3 regions of the Micromonospora sp. NPDC093277 genome follow, and region 3 is predicted to be linked to each of the others. Evidence: riboswitches for the same ligand, from Rfam matches in the RefSeq annotation. Region 3 holds a riboswitch; each other region holds the start of a gene.
What was found. A riboswitch is a leader RNA that binds a small molecule or an ion and turns the genes downstream of it on or off. The one in region 3 is predicted to bind cyclic di-AMP.
Positions count from the first base shown of each region.

Region 1: another riboswitch for cyclic di-AMP. It lies ahead of ACIRG9_RS10330 (NlpC/P60 family protein); the one in region 3 lies ahead of ACIRG9_RS13900 (transglycosylase family protein).
Region 2: another riboswitch for cyclic di-AMP. It lies ahead of ACIRG9_RS18995 (C39 family peptidase); the one in region 3 lies ahead of ACIRG9_RS13900 (transglycosylase family protein).

Region 1 covers NZ_JBIWJO010000004.1:23,104-29,198, reverse strand. Annotated here, with positions in the region: gene ACIRG9_RS10345 (zinc metalloprotease) at 1-777, shown strand, start outside; gene ACIRG9_RS10340 (pyridoxamine 5'-phosphate oxidase family protein) at 846-1,394, opposite strand; gene dcd (dCTP deaminase) at 1,473-2,051, shown strand; gene ACIRG9_RS10330 (NlpC/P60 family protein) at 2,114-3,148, opposite strand; cyclic di-AMP (ydaO/yuaA leader) riboswitch at 3,161-3,298, opposite strand; gene ACIRG9_RS10325 (N-acetylmuramoyl-L-alanine amidase) at 3,535-5,571, shown strand; gene ACIRG9_RS10320 (NlpC/P60 family protein) at 5,635-6,095, opposite strand, start outside.
Region 2 covers NZ_JBIWJO010000008.1:37,541-43,635, reverse strand. Annotated here, with positions in the region: gene ACIRG9_RS19005 (peptidoglycan-binding protein) at 1-103, shown strand, start outside; gene ACIRG9_RS19000 (alpha/beta fold hydrolase) at 153-920, opposite strand; gene ACIRG9_RS18995 (C39 family peptidase) at 1,026-1,877, opposite strand; cyclic di-AMP (ydaO/yuaA leader) riboswitch at 2,096-2,239, opposite strand; gene ACIRG9_RS18990 (hypothetical protein) at 2,528-3,301, opposite strand; gene ACIRG9_RS18985 (hypothetical protein) at 3,452-3,973, opposite strand; gene ACIRG9_RS18980 (acyltransferase family protein) at 4,099-5,262, opposite strand; gene ACIRG9_RS18975 (alpha-ketoglutarate-dependent dioxygenase AlkB) at 5,462-6,095, shown strand, end outside.
Region 3 covers NZ_JBIWJO010000005.1:325,078-331,172, forward strand. Annotated here, with positions in the region: gene ACIRG9_RS13890 (M4 family metallopeptidase) at 1-399, shown strand, start outside; gene ACIRG9_RS13895 (YbaB/EbfC family nucleoid-associated protein) at 521-976, opposite strand; gene ACIRG9_RS13900 (transglycosylase family protein) at 1,182-1,841, opposite strand; cyclic di-AMP (ydaO/yuaA leader) riboswitch at 1,841-2,013, opposite strand; gene ACIRG9_RS13905 (LLM class flavin-dependent oxidoreductase) at 2,208-3,824, shown strand; gene ACIRG9_RS13910 (hypothetical protein) at 3,947-4,954, shown strand; gene htpG (molecular chaperone HtpG) at 5,018-6,095, opposite strand, start outside.

The sequences.
Region 1 (6,095 bases), on a different contig from region 3:
GAGTTGACCGCCTCGCAGGTGCGGGAGCGGGAGGCGGATCTCGACGCCGCCCTGGCCGAGCGGTCCAGGCTCCGCGTCGACGCCGCAGCCGCGCCCCTGGCGACCGTGACCATCCCGGTCGTCGTCCACGTCATCCAGCGGGACAGCACGCGGGCTGGCGGCAACATTCCCGACTCGATGATCAATCAGCAGATCAGCGTGCTGAACCAGGCCTACAGCGGGGGCACCGGCGGCGCCGCGACCGCCTTCGCGTTCCAGCTCCAGAAGATCAACCGGGTCACCAACCCGTCCTGGTACCCGATCGTCTCGGGCTCCTCGGCCGAGCGGTCCATGAAGACCACGCTGCGGGAGGGCGGCAAGAACACCCTGAACATGTACCTGGGCGAGCTGAGCGACAACCTGCTCGGCTGGGCGACCTTCCCGAAGAAGACACTGGACAAGATGGACGGCGTGGTCGCGCTGAGCGAGTCGCTGCCGGGTGGCACCGCCACCAACTACAACCAGGGCGACACGGGCACCCACGAGATCGGCCACTGGCTGAACCTCTACCACACCTTCCAGGGCGGCTGCACCGGCCAGGGCGACCAGGTCAGCGACACCCCGGCTGAGGCCTCCCCTGCCTACCAGTGCCCGACCGGGCGGGACACCTGCACCGCTCCCGGCGCGGACCCGATCCACAACTTCATGGACTACACCTACGACTCGTGCATGTCCGAGTTCACCCCCGGGCAGGCCAGCCGAATGCTGACCGCGTGGGAGGCCTACCGCGCGGCGTAGCAACCGCAGCACGGCGAACGGTGCCGGTCCCGTTCGACGACGGGGCCGGCACCGCGCTGTCGCGGGGCTCAGGCGGCCGGGCGGCGGGTGTCGAAGCCGTGGCGGCCGCGCCGGGCCTCGGGCGGCGCGACGTCGGAGCGCCGCGTCGGGCCGGTCGCTCGCGGGTCGAGCCAGACCCGCACCTGCGGCCGGCCCGCGCCGAGCTGGGCCGCCTGGTCACGCCGGGTCAGCATCGCCACGTCGACGGTGAACTCGAACAGCCGCCAGTCGACCTGCGGGGCGGCCCGGCCGAGGGCGGCCACCCGGGCCACGGTGGCCGGCTCGGTCACGGGCTCGGCCCGGCCGGCGACGTAGGCCTCGTCGTCGCGCTCCTCGGGCGGGAACGAGTGCAGCGCGTAGCGGCCGTCGCGTTCGAGGTCGCGGCGCTTGGGCGACTCGATGACGAAGCAGTAGAGCCCCTCGTCGGTGATGACCGGGGAGACCGGGTGGACCCGGGGGCCGCCGTCGGCGCGGACCGTGGCGAGGTAGCCGAAGCCCGGCCCGTACTGCTGCAGGAGAAGGCGGATCTCGTCGGCGAGTCGGGGCTCGTCGGCGGCGAATTCGGACCAGGAAGCCATGCGGACATTCTATCGAACAAGTGTACGAGTGCGCAGTCCGACACGCAGGTCACCCGTACCGGTCGCTATGGTGTTCCGATGCTGCTCTCCGACCGCGACCTGGCCTCCGAGATCGAAGCGGGCACGCTCGCGCTGGAGCCCTTCGAGCCCGCGCTGGTGCAGCCTTCCAGCATCGATGTACGCCTCGACCGGCTCTTCCGGGTCTTCAACAACCATCTCTACACCCACATCGACCCGGCCGTGCAGCAGGACGACCTGACCTCGTTGGTGGAGGTGCCCGAGGGCGAGCCGTTCGTGCTGCACCCGGGTGAGTTCGTGCTCGCCTCCACGCTTGAGGTGATCTCGCTCGGCGACCAGCTCGCCGGGCGGCTGGAGGGCAAGTCGAGCCTGGGCCGGCTGGGGCTGCTCACCCACTCGACCGCCGGCTTCATCGACCCGGGCTTCTCCGGGCACGTCACGTTGGAGCTCTCGAACGTGGCGAACCTGCCGATCACTCTCTGGCCGGGGATGAAGATCGGCCAGCTCTGCATCTTCCGGCTCTCGTCGCCGGCCGAGCACCCGTACGGTTCGGCGGTCTACGGTTCGCGCTACCAGGGGCAGCGCGGCCCGACGCCGAGCCGTTCCTGGCAGAACTGGCGCATCTGGTCGACCCGCTGACGGGTGTTGACAGGGGCCCCTTCCGCTACCTGAGGCGTTAAGAAGGGGCCCCTCCTTTCACATCAGCCGGGGCGGCCGTAGCTGTTGATCTGGCCGTCGTCGACGCGTTTCATCGTGATGGGTTTGCCCGACTGGGAGGCGTGCACCACCCAGCCGTCGCCGACGTACATCGCGACGTGGTGCAGGTCGCTGTAGTAGAAGACCAGGTCCCCTGCGCGCAGCTCGCTGCGGCTCACCCGCTTGGTGACGTCGTGCTGTTGCCGGGCGTTGTGCGGCATCGAGACGCCCGCCTTGGCCCAGGCTGCCATGGTGAGACCGGAGCAGTCGTAGTGGTCCGGGCCGGCGGCGCCCCAGACATAGATCTTGCCGATCTGGGCGCAGGCGAACTTGACCGCGACCCCGGCGGGGCCGCCCGGATAGCCGGCGGGGCAGGGCGCCGGGCGCAGCGGGCCGCCGCCGCCGTTGCCGTACACCTTGAGCCGCAGCTTCTCCAGCCGGACGATCTCGGCGTCGATCTGCTTCTTCCTGGCCGAGAGCTGGGCATCGGTACGAGCCAGTTGGGCGACCATGTCGTCCAGCGGCTTCTTCTTCGCGGCCAACTGATCGCGCAGGTCGGCCACGGCCTGCACCTGCTGCTGCTGGCGGTGCGCGAAGCGGTCGAGCAGTTCGAGGCTGTTGACGATCTCGCCCGGCGACCGGCTGCCCAGCAGCGCGTTGACCGTGGAGATGCCGTTGCCCTTGTACGCGTCGGCGGCGAGCCCACCGACCTGCCCGAGGGCCTCGTCGACCTGGGCCTGCAACGGGGCGATCTGTTTGGCCAGCGCGTTGGCCTGCTTGCGTTTGGCGGCGAGGTCCTCGCGGGTGGCGTTGACCTGCTCGATGATCGGTTCGAGCTTGTTCCAGTCGGCGTCGATCTGCCGCTCGATCTCGGTGACCGACGGGTCGGCGTGGGCCGCCGTGGCGCCGCCGGTCAGTACGACGGCGGTGCCGGCCAGGGCGGCAAGGGCGGTGGTTAAGCGGGACCAGCGGGTACGCGGCGCAGCCGTCGACCGGCCGACCGGCCGGACCGACGGTCGCCGCGGGGCATGGTGTGCCACCGGGCTCCGTACTCCTTCTTTCCTGACCGCCTACCGGGTTAGCTGACGGGTTCGGGCGGGAAGGGAGCCGCCCTACCGCACCACGGTGCGGATTCACCCCAGGTACCTGGGTCCCCGGCTCGCCCGGAGGCGACTCGGCGGTGTCCGACCGCCACCACCCGGGCTGGGCGGTGAACCTACCGGTCGACGACTGACCAGAGTAGAGATCGTCGTTACCATTCCGCAACCCGCGACGCCGTGACACTCCGTACTCAAATTCGCGGTCGCGGTCCGCGGGCATGAAGGTTTCTTTCGGGGTACATCGTTACCTGGAAAGGTATTGACCAGGAGGCATGCGCGGAGCGAGGGTGAGGACGCAGTGACCCCCATCCCGAACTGGAGGTTTGATGCACCTCTCAGCCCTAACGTCGCGCAGACGGGTATTGCTGGCCGCCACCGTCGCGGCAGCCACCGCTCTCGCGATCAGCGGCCCCAGCGCGGCGGCGCCCCTCACCGCCGGAACCACCGACAACCCGGACCGTCAACAGCAGTACGCCGCCGCGGCAGCGGAGTACGGCGTGCCGCAGAGCGTCCTGCTCGGCGTCTCCTACCTGGAGTCCCGCTGGGACACCCACGCGGGCCAGCCCAGCACCAGTGGCGGCTACGGCCCGATGCACCTGACCGACGCGGCCCAGGTCGCCTCGACGCCGTCCAGCGCCCACGTCGACGAGAACGAGGACCCGCGCGGCGACGAGTCCCGGCCGCTCGTTCTCGACCCGGCGATCGCGGCGCGGCCGAGCGGCGACGTACTGCCGCAGGCGTCGCTGCAGACCCTCGACGCCGCCGCCGACCTCACCGGCGAGTCGAAGGAGACGCTGCGTACCGACGCCGTCGCCAACATCCGGGGCGGTGCGGCGCTGCTCGCCTCGTACCAGCAGGAGCTGGGTGGGCCGGCCGGCGCCGGCAGCGACCCGGCGGCCTGGTACGGCGCGGTGGCCCGGTATTCCGGCGCGGACACCGAGGACGCCGCGGCGGCCTTCGCCGACGAGGTGTACGACCAGATCAGCCAGGGCGCCAGCCGGATCACCGACGACGGCCAGCAGGTGACCCTCGCCGCCGCGGCGGTGACGCCGGACCAGTCCGGGCTGCACAAGCTCGGGCTGCGTCGCGCCGAGCGGCCGGACGGCCTGGAGTGCCCGGTCCGCCTCGCCTGCGAGTGGATCCCCGCGCCCTACGGGAAGTACGGCCCGGGTTCCGGCGACTACGGCAACTACGACATCGGCAACCGGCCGGCACAGCAGAAGATCGAGTACATCATCATCCACGACACCGAGGGCTACTTCGGCCCGAGCGTGCAGCTCGTTCAGGACGTGACCTACCTGGGCTGGCACTACACGCTGCGTTCGGTGGACGGCTACGTCGCCCAGCACATCAAGGCCAAGGACGTGGGCTGGCACGCCGGCAACTGGTACGTCAACGCCAAGTCCATCGGCATCGAGCACGAGGGCTTCGCCGGCCACGGCACCTGGTACACCGAGGCGATGTACCGGACCTCCGCCAAGCTGGTCCGGCACCTGGCGCTGCGCTTCCAGATCCCGCTGGACCGGCAGCACATCCTGGGCCACGACAACGTTCCCGGCATCACCGCCGCGAACGTGGGCGGGATGCACTGGGATCCGGGACCGTACTGGGACTGGTCGCACTACTTCGACCTGATGAAGGCGCCGTTCAAGGGAACCGGGACCCCGAACACGGGCCTGGTCACCATCGACCCGGACTACGCCAGCAACCAGCCGGCCTTCACCGGTTGCAACCGGCAGCCCCCGGGCGTTCCGAACCCCCTGCCGCCGATCCAGCCCTGCCCGCTGCGCGGCTCCTCCTCGGTCATCCTGCGCACCGCTCCGAGCCCGACCGCGCCACTGGTCAACGACCTGGGGCTGCAGCCGAACGGCCAGCCGAACACCATGTACATCTCCGACCACGGCGCCCGCGCCTCGGCCGGTCAGACGTACGCTCTCGCCGATGTCCAGGGCGACTGGACGGCCATCTGGTACCTCGGCCAGAAGGCGTGGTTCCACAACCCGGCCGCGGCGCGGACGGCGAAGTGGGCGAACGGCTTCGTGGTGACCCCCAAGCCGGGCAAGGCCACCATCCCGGTGTACGGGCGCGCCTACCCCGAGCAGGCGGCGTACCCGTCAACCATCCCCTACCAGGCAATCTCGCCGCTGCAGTACACCTTCAAGGCGGGCCAGAAGTACGCGGTCGGCGGCGTGCTGCCGGGCGAGTACTACCGGGCCGTCTCGTTCGACGGCTCGGCGGCGGATGACCGGACGGTCGTCCGCGGCGCGAACCAGTACGTGCAGATCCAGTTCGGCCACCGCGTGATGTACGTCAACCTCGACGACGTACTGATCCAGCCAGGGGCGGTAGACGCACCCCGGTAACCCGAACGAGACGAAGGCCCCCGGTCCGCGGACCGGGGGCCTTCGTACTGGGCGAAGCAGCCGTCAGTAGGGCCGGCGGAAGCCTGCGACCGGCTGGTAGCTGATCTGGCTCACCTGGACCGGCTTTCCGGTCCGTGGGGCGTGCACCATCAGCCCGTCGCCGAGATAGAGCCCGACATGGTGCAGATCGCTGTAGAAGAAGACCAGGTCACCGGGGCGGGCATCGGCCCGGGACACGGCCTTGCCCTCCTTCCACTGCGCGCCGGTGAAGTGGGTGAGGGAGATACCCGCCGCCTTGTAGGCGTACTGGGTGAGGCCGGAGCAGTCGAACGAGTTCGGGCCCGTCGCGCCCCACACGTACGGGTCGCCGACCTGGGCGCAGGCGGTCGTGATCGCGGTCCGGGCCGCCTTGCTCAACACTCCGTCGATCGCCGGGCAGTTCGCCGGCCGCACGGAGGACACCGGCAGCATCGCGGTCAGCCGCTTGATCTCGGCGTTGATCTGCTTCTTCTTCGCCTCCAGCT
Region 2 (6,095 bases), on a different contig from region 3:
CAACGGCGCCAACCGCTGCCCGCAGAACATGCTGCTGGCCCTCTACGACGGCGTCACACCACCCGCCCCATCCGCCCTGCCCGCCACCGGCTGCACGTACTGACGGCAACCCTCGGCCGTGATGTCGTCGCCCCGTCCGCGGGACGACGACATCACGGCCCGTCGGGCGTCGCGTACGGCGCGAGCAGGTCGAGGACGACGGCGGGGTCCTCGACGTGCGCGCTGTGGCCGAGCCCCGACAGGGTCACCACCGGCACGCCCAGTTCCTTGAGCTGCGCGTCGGTCACCATCGGGTCCTGCTCACCCCGGGCCAGCAGCACCGGCACGTCGGTCGCGGCGAGCAGGGCGGGCAGCCGCGGCTCCCCCACCGCGAACGCGGCCGGATCCATGGCCAGCCGCCAACGGCCGTCCTCGCGGCGCAGCCCGGCGTCCACCACCGGATGGTCGGGGGCGAAGAGCCCCGCCAGTCCGGCGACCCGCAGATAGCGGCGGGCCGCCTCGTCCCGGCTGGAGAACCAGGTCACCGGCCGCTCGGCCAGCTCGCGGGCCTTGTCGAGCTCGGCCGGGGACCAGGCGACCTTGATGCCGAGCCCGATCACCGCGTCGATCGGCAGCCGCCGCATCCGCGCGGCGAGCGCCAGCGCCACCACCCCGCCGAGCGAGTGCCCGAGCACGACCAGCCGGTCGTCGGCGCCGAGCCGGTCGGCGACCGGGCCGAGCCCCGTCACCAACCGGTCCGCCAGGGCCTCGAAGGAGTACGCCGGCAGCGGCGGCGACCAGCCGTGGCCGGCCAGGTCGGGGGCCAGCCAGCGCCCCGCCCACCGGTGTTCCAGCAGCGGCGCCCAGGGCAGCCACACCTCGCCGGTGGCGCCCAGTCCGTGCAGCAGCAGTAGATGGCGGCTACCCGTCTCGTCGGCCATACGGCGAAGTGTCGCATCGGACCGGCCACCCACGCGAGACACCGCGCATACGAGGTCGGGCACCGGCTCACATGAGCCGGTGCCCGACAGGGGGGAGGGATGCGATCAGGACGAGTAGCCGCGGGTGGCGGCCCAGTTCGCCAGGTCGATGGTGCTGATCCAGTACTCGGGCAGCGCCGGGTTCGCCGAGTCGGCGATCCGGGCGATCCGGCCGTCGTCCTTGTAGCCGACCACCGCGATGTAGTGACCGCCGGGGAACGAGTGCCAGCCGCCGTTGGTGTCGGTGGCGGAGCCGGCGATGTTGACCACCACGCCACGGCCGTCGGTGACCGCGTTGACCAGGTCCGCCTGGAGCTGGTCCATCTGGGCCGGGGTCGCGGCCTGACCGGGGATCATGTGGGTCCGGTACGGGCTGCCCTTGACCATCTTGTTCAGCCCGCGGGTGGTGTCCTCGGCCGAGTTGGTGCCGTTCATGCCGGCGTTCAGCGGCACGGCCATCGCGTCCTGGGTGGTCTCGACGCCGCTCGCGCTCAGCGCGTTGCGCACCGCGGCCGGGCCACAGTTCCAGTAGGCGGTCTGCGCCTGGTAGTCGTAGTCGAGGACCTTGGTCACCGGCGCCTTCGGCTTCGGCTTGGCCGTACGGGTCACGTCCGGGTCCGCCTTGGCCTTGCTCGGCGACGCCGACGCGCTCGGCGAGCCGGACGGTGACGCGCTCGGCGAGTCGGACGGCGACGGGGCGGCGAGGCGCGCCTCGCTGCGGCTGGCGACCTCGCCGAGGCGGGGGGCCAGCTCGGCGACGGCGGCGGTGTGCTCCTGGGGGGCGGGCGCCGCGTCGGCGCTGGCCAGCGCGGCGCTGGCGCCGCCGGCGAGCACGAGGGCCGCGGCCGAGCCGGCGACGATCTGGTACGGGCGCTCGGTCGCGAGGCGCCGCAGCTGTCGCTTCAGGTGGTGCTTCACGTGTGTTCCTCCACGAGGGCCTGAGCGGCGCACGCCGGCCCGACGCGCGGACAGGGTCACGCGCGTTGCCGGGCGGGGTGGCCACGGGAAAGGGAGCGCCCGGTGAACCGGGCTGCGGGAGCGGGTTGCCGGAAGCTCGGTCGCCGGTCAGGCGAGCGAGGGCACCGCGGCGCCGTGGAGGCGGGGGGAAGATCGGGGGGAGGTTGGCACGAGGATGTGACTCCTTCCGTGGCCGCCTACCGGGTTAGCTGACGGATTCGGGCGGGAAGAACGCCCTACCGCGGGCCGCAGCTCGCGGATTCACCCCGGTGTTGCACTGGGTCCCCGGTTCGTGAAAGATCACGATTAAGCGGGTCGGCGCGGCGTCGCCACCTGCGATCGGTAACCGCACCGGACGCGCCGACACTACCGGTGGGTTCTCCTCCTGCCAACCACTCCGACCTGCTTAAACATCGGAATTACCGGCGCCGACCGGAACAGCCCGCAACTGACGTAACTCAATGGGACAAGCAGTTATCGCGGAACTGTCAGGCAAGAATCGGACACCGGGTGGACGATCAACCTGGAATTGCGGGAGTCGATCGCCCACACTGATCCGGATGACCGTTTCCGGGCAGCCAGTGACGCGGCTCACCGAAGTTGGTAACGATTCATCCGACCCGTGCCGGACGAAAGCGCGCGCTACGGCCGGCCGGCACCGCAGCGCGGGCCGTCGCCACCGCCTCGGTACGGCGTATCGGGGCCGCGCCGGTGTGCAGCGCCTCGGCGGCGGCGAACGCCTCCACGGCCAGGGCGCGGGCCGACTCGGCGGCCAGCGCGGCGTCGCGCCAGGCCCGCTGCTCCCCCTCGGCGGCAGCCCGCCAGCCGGCCCGCCGGCGGTCGCGTACCACCCGGGCCAGAACGATCTCCTGCTCGGCCGGGTGCCGGCGCGGATCCCACCCGTTGCGATGGGCCAGCACGTCAGCGAGTTGGCGGGCCGACAGGTCGCCGTGCCAGTGCGCCGCCATCGCGGCATGGTGCAGCCACCGTTCCCGGGCCGCGTACTCGGCCGGCGTGCGGAGGGTACGCGGCTCAGGCAGCACGGCGGCACCGGCGAGCCGCCGGGCGCTCGTCTCGGCCGCGTCGTACGCCCGCCAGGCCCGGTCGGCCGCCGCCTGGGCGGTCAGCCACCGCTCGCGGCGCCGGCGAGCGGTCTGCGCGGCCCCGGCGGCTGCCACCGCCACCTCGTCGGCGTACCGGCGCAGGTCGGCGCGGCGGGCCGCCTCCTCAGCCGCCGGATCAGGCGCAACATCCGCCGGAACGTCCCGCTCGGGCCGGGCGACCAGCGCGGCCAGCAGGCCCAGGGCGAACACGAGCAGGCCCGACCAGATGGCGGCGGCCTCGGGAACCTTGCTGAGGAAGTGGTGGAGAACGGTCTGCTGCATGGTCGGCACCTCACGGAAACGACGTGACGAGGAGGTCCGCACTGGCCCGCGGGCGGGGCGCGACCGGGTACGGGCGCCGCCGCGCCGCCGTCGGGCGGATGCGGGGTGAGGTTCGGTCGGACGGCGAGGCGGGCCGCGGCCCGCGGCTCGTCAGCTGACGGGCGGGGCCCGGGAGCCGACGGTCGCCGGGACCAGCCCGACCAGGACGCGCTGCCGGTCGCCCGGCACGGCCACGACCGCCCGACGCGACGCCGCCGGGTCGGCCACACCGACCGGGCCGACCGGCCCCTCGCCACTGCCGGCCCGCTCGACGCTGCCGGCCCGCTCGACGGCACCAGCCTGATCGGTGCTGCCGGCCCAACCGACGGCACGCGCCCGATTGATGGTGCCGGCCCGATCAGTGGTGCCAGCCGGGTCGGCGACGCCGGGCCGGTCGGCGATGGCTGCTCCCGGCCCGCTCCGGGCCGCGAAGACGGCGGCGCCGACCCGCAGGGTCAGGCTCTCGGCAGGGCTCGCAGCGAACCGGGGGGCCGCCTGCGCGGTCGCGGCCGGGCCGAGGGGCAACGCGGTGGCACCGAGCGAGCAGGCAACCAACACAGCCAGGCTGGCCAGCATGCGGGCCATCCAGCGCGCCACCCACCACAGGGGACAGGTGAGCGCGATCGGAAGCACGGCCCCAACCTACCGCCGATACCGCCGCACCGCACCGCCGCCGGGCGTGTCGCACCGGCCCGGATCCGGGCACTGAGCAGGGTGGACGGCCACCGTGCGAAGCGCCGGGGCACGATGCGCGCGGCTCAGCCCGGGTCGCGCTGCGTGGCGTACTCGACCGAACGGGGCCGCGGGACGCGGACCGTGTCCGGCCCGGCGGAGGTGGCCGGCGGGCGGGGCCGGCGGGACGGACCCAGCCGGCGCATCATCGGCGTCTCCACCCAGCGATGCAGGGCGGCGGCGAGCGGCAGGTTGGCCAGCAGGAAGCCGACCACCGCGAGCGGCCCCCACCAGCCGCGCAGCCCCACATGCCAGTACCCGGTGAGGCGCAGCACGGTCTGCATCAACAGGACGTGCACCAGGTAGAAGGCGAACGAGACCTCGCCAAGCCAGACCATCGGGCGGGACCGCCACGGGGTAGGCCGGCCGCGCACGTCGGCGTCCGCCGCCGCGGTGATGACCAGCAGGTACGCCACCGCGAGCAAGGCCGCCCAGAGTTCCGCCCGGATCCAGTACGCGGCGACCAGCCAGGTGGCGACGAACATCAGGCTGGCCACCCCGAGCCCCGGCCCCCGCCAGCGTCCCCGGCGCATCAGCTCGGCCGCGGCCACGCCCATCCAGAACTCCAGCGACCGCATCACCGGGAAGACCTGGGTGAACCACCACCGGTTCTCCTCGGGCACCAGGAGCTGGCCGGGCCAGAGGGCGACGATCAGCAGCGGCGCGGCTACCACCACCGCCCAGAGCAGGACGGGGCGGGCCCGGCGCACCGCGGGCAGCACGAACGGCAGGCACAGATAGAACGCCAACTCGCAGGAGAGCGACCAGCTCACCGTGTTGACGCTGTAGAAGTAGCCGGGGGTGGGGTTCCACGCCTGCACCAGGGCCAGGTTGCCCAGCGCGGCCCCGGGGGCCACCCGGTCGGCGAACCAGAACGCCACCAGCAGCGCCACCACGAACGTCACCAGATGGTTCGGGTAGATCTTGGCCAGCCGGCGGCGCAGGAAGGTACGCCGGGGCTCACCGTCCCGGTAGGACCAGACCAGCACGAATCCACTGAGGATGAAGAAGAACTCCACTCCGGACAGTCCGAGGGCGAACAGCCGATCCATCACGGCCTGGTAGTCGGGCTCGGCGATGATGCGCATCGTTCCGGCGTGGAAGCCGAAAACCAACAGGGCGGCGATCCAGCGCAACCCGGTCAGCGAGGGCAGCCGGACGGCGGGGTTGACCGTCGGGGTGGAGCTCACGCCGCGCAGCCGACCGTTGGCCGGGTCACCAGCACGCGCATCCTCCTCGGTGGTTCGCCGACGGGCGAATCGGGAAGCCGCCCGCGACGGCACACCGCGTGGCCGCCGCCGTCGGGCACCCTACCCGCTGCCGACCGGAGGCGCCGTACGCGCCACCGCCCCTCGTACGCCTGTTCGAACACGCGGTAGGATCGGCGGCGTGTCCGACCTCGCGTACCAGCCCTCGATGCTCGACTTCGACGCGCAGGGGCCGACCCTGGGCCCACTCGCCGACGGGCTACGCCGGCACGAGCTGAGCCGGGGTGCCTGGGTCGACCACCTGCCGGGCTGGGTGCGGGGTTCCGACGCGGTGCTCGACACGCTGCTGCACGACGTGCCCTGGCGGGCCGAGCGCCGCACCATGTACGACAGCAAGGTCGACGTCCCCCGCCTGCTCTGCTGGTACGCCGCCGGCCGGCCGCTGCCCCACCCGGTGCTCACCGAGGCACGCGAGGCGCTCACCCGGCACTACGCGGCCGAGCTGGGCGAGCCCTTCGTCACCGCCGGGATGTGCCTCTACCGGGACGGCCGGGACAGCGTGGCCTGGCACGGCGACACCCTGGGCCGCTCCGCGCACGTCGACACCATGGTCGCCATCGTCTCCTTCGGCTCGCCGCGCCCGCTGCTGCTGCGCCCCCGCGGCGGCGGGGCGAGCCTGCGTTTCCCGCTCGGCCACGGCGACCTGGTGGTGATGGGCGGGTCCTGCCAACGCACCTGGGAGCACGCGATCCCGAAGACCGCGCGCCCGGTCGGCCCCCGGGTCAGCGTCCAGTTCCGCCCCACCGGGGTGGCCT
Region 3 (6,095 bases):
AGCTGGACCACCACCTCCGGCGTCATCACCAACTCGACCGGCCAGGCGGCGCACAGCGGCTCGTACAAGGCGTGGCTGGACGGCTATGGCACCACCCACACCGACACCCTGTCGCAGTCGGTGACGATCCCGTCCGGCTGCCGGGCGACCCTCACCTTCTGGCTGCACATCGACACCTCGGAGTCGGGCTCCACGGCCTACGACAAGCTGACCGTGAAGGCGGGCAGCACCACCCTGGCCACCTACTCCAACGCCAACGCGGCCTCCGGCTACGTCCAGAAGTCCTTCGACATCTCGTCGCTGGCCGGCACCACCGCCACCATCTCGTTCACCGGCGCGGAGGACAGCATTCTGCAGACCTCCTTCGTCATCGACGACACGGCGGTCAACCTCTCCTGATCACGAACGAAGCGGCCGGTCGTCGTCCTCCCGACGGCCGGCCGCTTCGTCGCGTCAGCGGCTGCCTCGTCCGTCTGAAGGGCGCCGCGCGCGTCGCCGGCCGCCGGCGACGACGCTCGCCTCAGCCGTCCGCCCGGGCGCCCGCGTCGCCGCCGCGGTTGAGCCGGGCCACCACGTCCTCCATCGCCTGGCTGAACAGCTCCATCTGCCGTACCGACTGCCCCTGGAGCCCGCCGAGCCGCGCGGCCAGGGCGTCGACGTCGGCCCGCGCCGAGGCGCTGACCTGGGCGTCGAGGTCGGCGAGGGCAGCGTTCACGGCTTCCACCACGTGCCCGCAGACCGCCTCGACGCCCGCCTCGGCCAGCTGCGGATCGACAGTGACGGACTCGAGCCGGCCACCCTGGACAGCCACGGCACGGACCCGGCCGTCGGCTGCGGAGCCCTCGGCGCGGAGCAACCGCGCCGGGTCGCCGTCGGGGTGCTCGACGGCCCGCGACCGCATCGAGGACAGCGCCTGCTGGGTCTGGGTGAGCAGTTCGTCGAGGCTCGCGGCCGCGGAGAACGGTTCGTTGGTCATAGCCGCGCTTTCTTCACGTCTTTCCGGAGCATCGTGACCTTAGCAACCACGCCCGACGGCGACGATGCGCGCACCGTGTCAGAAGGTCCGCCGGTACGGCGAGCAGCCCCGACCCACCTTCGGCAGCACCGGACGGCCGCCGTACGACGAACGCCCGGCCAGGAATCCCGGCCAGGCGTTCGTCGTACGTGGGCCTCCGGCGACGTCAGCGCAGGTCGAGCCGCTGGCCCGGGAAGATCAGACCCGGGTTGTCGCCGACCACGCGCTCGTTGCGCTCGTAGAGCGCCGGCCAGCCACCGGAGAGGTGGTGGGCCTCGGCGATCTCGGACAGCGTGTCACCGGGCTTGACCACGTAGTCGCCGGCGCTACCGCTGCTCGGCGTGGCGGAGCGGGGGCTGCGGGTGGTGGAGCTGTGGTTCCCCGACGACCGGTCCCTGGTGGCCTTCCTGGACGACTTTTTCGACCCGTTGCCCGAGCTGGACGAGTAGTGCTTGGTCGATCCGCTCTTCTTGCCACAGACCGGCCAGGCGCCGATGCCCTGACCGTCGAGCACCTTCTCGGCGATGGCGATCTGCTCACCGCGGCTGGCCAGGTCGGCGCGGCTGGCGTACCGCTGGCCGCCGTAGCCGTTCCAGGTACCCTTCGAGAACTGCAGGCCGCCGTAGTAGCCATTGCCGGTGTTGATGCGCCAGTTGCCGCCGGACTCGCACTGCGCGATGGCGTCCCAGTTCACGCTGGACGCACTGGCCGGCGCGATCGGCCCGAGGATGGTGGCCGCGCCCGTGGCGGCACCGGCGACGAGCGCTCCGACGGCGACCCGACGCTGGGTGACGCGTCGGCGACGTGCGACGTATTCAGTTGCCATGTGGGTTTCCTCCACGCCGACGAGGTGAGCTGTCGGGTTCGGGCCGAGGAGCCCGGCCGCCGGACGGCGGCTTCACCCCGAGGTGTCGAGCACCGAGGAACATGTGGGTCCCCCGCTCCCGCCTGAGGTCCAGGTACCGCGGGCCGGCGGCGGGATTAGGCGTTGCCGGCCCGGGGTGTCCGCGATCGCGAACACAAACGACGTTAGGGACGATTTCGGATGATCGACCACTTCTTGTGAAGTTCTTCACCCGGCCGAGCGAACGCGCCCCCGGACGAGTTGCGCACCGTCCGAAGGTGCCTTACAAGCCGCGCCCGGTCGGAGACGACGAAGCCGGAGAGGCCGCGTTCTCCCTTGAGGACTACCGTGGCGAGGTCCGGCACGATCGCCGGGCTGGACCAGCAGGCGGGGGCGATGACCGACCACGGACACGAGCTGATCTTCGGGGGCTTCCTCACCCCCACGGCGGGCCAGCCGGAGCAGGTGGTGGCACTGGCCAAACTCTGCGAGCAGGCCGGCCTCGACCTGGTCACCTTCCAGGACCATCCGTACCAGCCGGGCTTCCTGGACACCTGGACGCTGATGTCGTTCGTGGCCGCGGCGACCAGTCGGATCCGGCTGGCCGGCAACGTGCTGAACCTGCCCCTGCGCCAGCCGGTGGTGCTGGCACGAAGCGTGGCCAGCCTGGACCTGCTCACCGGCGGCCGGGTCGAGCTGGGCCTCGGGGCCGGCGCGTTCTGGGAGGCGATCGAGGCGGTCGGCGGGCGCCGGCTGACCCCCGGGCAGGCGGTGGACGCCCTCGACGAGGCGATCCAGGTGATCCGCGAGGTCTGGGACGCCGAGCAGCGCGGCATGGTCCGGGTCGAGGGCGAGCACTACCGGGTGGTCGGGGCGAAGCGGGGGCCGGCGCCGGCGCACCCGGTGGAGATCTGGGTGGGCGCGTACAAGCCGCGGATGTTGCGGCTGGTCGGGCGCGCGGCGGACGGCTGGTTGCCGTCGCTGGCGTACCTGTCGAAGGGGCCGGCCGAGCTGACGGGGATGAACGCCCTGGTCGACGAGGGCGCCGAGGCGGCCGGCCGCGACCCCCGCACGGTGCGGCGGCTGCTCAACGTCTCCGGCCGGTTCACCCGCTCCTCCACCGGTTTCCTGGCCGGACCCCCCGAGCAGTGGGTGGAGGAACTCGCCGGGCTCACGCTGGACCACGGCATCTCCACGTTCATCCTCGGCGCCGACGACCCCACCGCGATCCAGCTCTTCGCGCAGGAGGTGGCGCCCGCGGTGCGCGAGCTGGTCGCCGCCGAGCGCGCCGAGCCCGGCAGCCGCGCCGAGGCCACCGAGGAGCAGCGCGAGGCGGTCGCAGCCGGCCGCGCCACCGCGCTCGCCGTCACCCCCACCCCCGATTCCGGGGTACGGCTGACCGACCACCAGCTCTGGGACGAGTCCACCCGTCCGGCCACCCCTCCGGCCCCGGCCGGGCACGTCTACACCCCGCAGGCCCAGGCCGTCGGAGCACACCTGGTGGACGTGCACGACCACCTGCGGCAGGAGCTGGCACAGGTGCGCGACCTGCTCGAACAGGTCAAGCGCGGGGTCGTCTCCGCCGGCGCCGCCCGCGCCGTGCTCAACCAGATGACCATGCGGCAGAACAACTGGACACTGGGCGCGTACTGCGCCGCCTACTGCACCGTGGTCACCCAGCACCACGGGCTGGAGGACAACTCGGTCTTCCCGCACCTGCGACGATCGGACCCGGGACTGGGCCCGGTACTCGACCGGCTGGAGGCGGAGCACGTCGTGATCCACGACGTGGTGGAGAGTGTGGACCGGGCTCTGGTCGACCTGATCCGCAACCCGGGCGACTTCACCGAGCTGCAGAAGGCGGTGGACGTCCTCACCGACACCCTGTTGTCGCACCTGTCCTACGAGGAACAAGAGATCGTGGAACCACTGGCCCGCCACGGCTTCTACGCCGGCCAGGTCTGACCCGGCGAGGGCCGCGCGACGGCGGCCGTCCGGCAGTGGTAGATCACCCATCTCACCGACCGAATTTCACATTCGCGCAGGTCAGATGGGTCGAGCTACGGTGGGCTGCAGAGGTGATGGCGATGGCTGTGATCTATGCCGACCTGTCGTATCACGACTGGGACCGCGTCAAGGGAACTTTCGACTGGGCGGCGGTTCTCCGGGCCACCTCCCCTGTCCTGTGCCTGCGAGCCACCTACGGCGACCCGCAGGGGTTCAACCCGTCCAGCCCGCACGTCAGCGAGATGGCGCAGGGCGCGAGCCGCGCCGGCTTCGACGTGATCGGCGGCTACCACAACCTGATCAAGGGCGATCAGGCCAGCACCAACCGGCAGGTCGACTACCTGCGCCGCACCCTCGACGGGATCGGCGCGGTGTGGGCGATGCTCGACGTCGAGCGCTACCCGGAGTTGGTCGCCAACGGACTGTGGCCGCGCTTCGACGACGTACGCCGGTTCGTGGACCGCTGGCACACCGTCGACCAGCGGGTGCTGGCGATCTACCTGCCGAAATGGAACTGGGACGGCAACCTCGGCCGGCCCGACCTCCGGCCGCTCGACGCACCCCTGGTCGCCAGCGACTACGGCGGCAACCCCACCGGCACACCCGCCGCCGTCTACCCGCGGGGTGGTGGGGACGGCGGCCCCGGCTGGGCCGCGTACGGCGGGGTGACCCCGTCGATCTGGCAGTTCGGGTCCAACGTCGCCTGCCCGGGCGCGTCCGGACAGACCGACTGCAACGCATACCGTGGCACGCTCGCCCAACTGCGAGCACTGTTGACGAAGGACGACACCATGACCCCCGCCGAATTCTCCGCGATCCTGTCCGACCCGACCGTCGCCGCCAAGATGCGCGCACTGCCCTGGCAGTACGTCGGTCGCGGCATCCCCACCGGCATGTCGACGCTGGGCGTGCTGAACGACCTCTACGAGACCACCCATGCCGTACCGACCGCCGCCGCGATCGCGACGGCGACCGTACAGGCACTCGGCGGGCAGTCCCCGGCCGACGCCGCCGCCGCGATCGTCGCCGCGATCGGCAAGGAAAAGGCCGCAGCCCTCGCGGCGGCCCTCACCACCGCCAGCCAGTAGGGGCGCGGAGGTGCCGTCCGCCGGCCACGGCGTGGCTGCCGCGGCCGGCGGAGGCGGCAGGCCCTACAGCGCCCGAGCGAGCCGGTCGGCGAGGATCCGGGTGAACCGGGACGGGTCGGCCAGTTCCCCGCCCTCGGCGAGCAGCGCCATGCCGTACAGCAGCTCGGCGGTCTCGGTCAGTGCGGTGGAGTCGCCGCCCTGCTCGTGCGCCTTGCGCAGCCCGGTGACCAGCGGGTGGGTCGGGTTGAGTTCGAGGATCCGCTTGACCTGCGGCACCTCCTGCCCCATCGCCCGGTACATCTTCTCCAGCGTCGGAGTCATGTCCTGCGCGTCGCCGACCACACACGCCGGCGAGGTGGTGAGCCGCGAGGAGAGCCTGACCTCCTTGACGCTGTCCGCGAGCGCGCCGGTCATCCAGGTGAGCAGGTCGGCGTACTCCTTGCGCTCGGACTCGGCCTTCTCCTTCTCCTCGTCGGTCTCCAGGTCGACCTGGCCCTTGGCCACCGACCGGAGCGTCTTCCCGTCGTACTGGCCGACCCGCTCGACCCAGACCTCGTCGACCGGGTCGGTGAGGATCAGCACCTCGTAACCCTTGGCCCGGAACGCCTCCAGATGCGGGGAGTTCTCGATGGTGGCCCGGTTCTCGCCGGTGGCGTAGTAGATCTCCGACTGGCCGTCCTTCATCCGCTCGACATAGTCGCGCAGCGTGGTCAGCTCGGCCGGATCGTGGGTGGCGGCGGCCCGGACCAGGTCCAGCAGAGACTCGGTGTTGTCCGGGTCCTCGAGCAGCCCCTCCTTGACCACGGCGCCGAACTCCGCCCAGAAGGTGTGGTAGGACTCGGCCGACATCTCCTTGAGGGTCGCGAGGACCTTCTTGACCAGGCGGCGGCGGACCGCGCGGATCTGCCGGTCCTGCTGCAGGATCTCCCGGGAGATGTTCAGCGACAGGTCGTGCGCGTCCACGACGCCCTTGACGAAGCGCAGGTAGTTGGGCATCAGCGCGTCGCAGTCGTCCATGATGAACACGCGCTTGACGTAGAGCTGCACGCCGCGGCGGCCCTGCGGAGAGAACAGGTCCAGCGGGGCGTGCGAGGGCAGGAAGAGCAGGGCCTCGTACTCGAAGGTGCCCTCGCCCCGCATG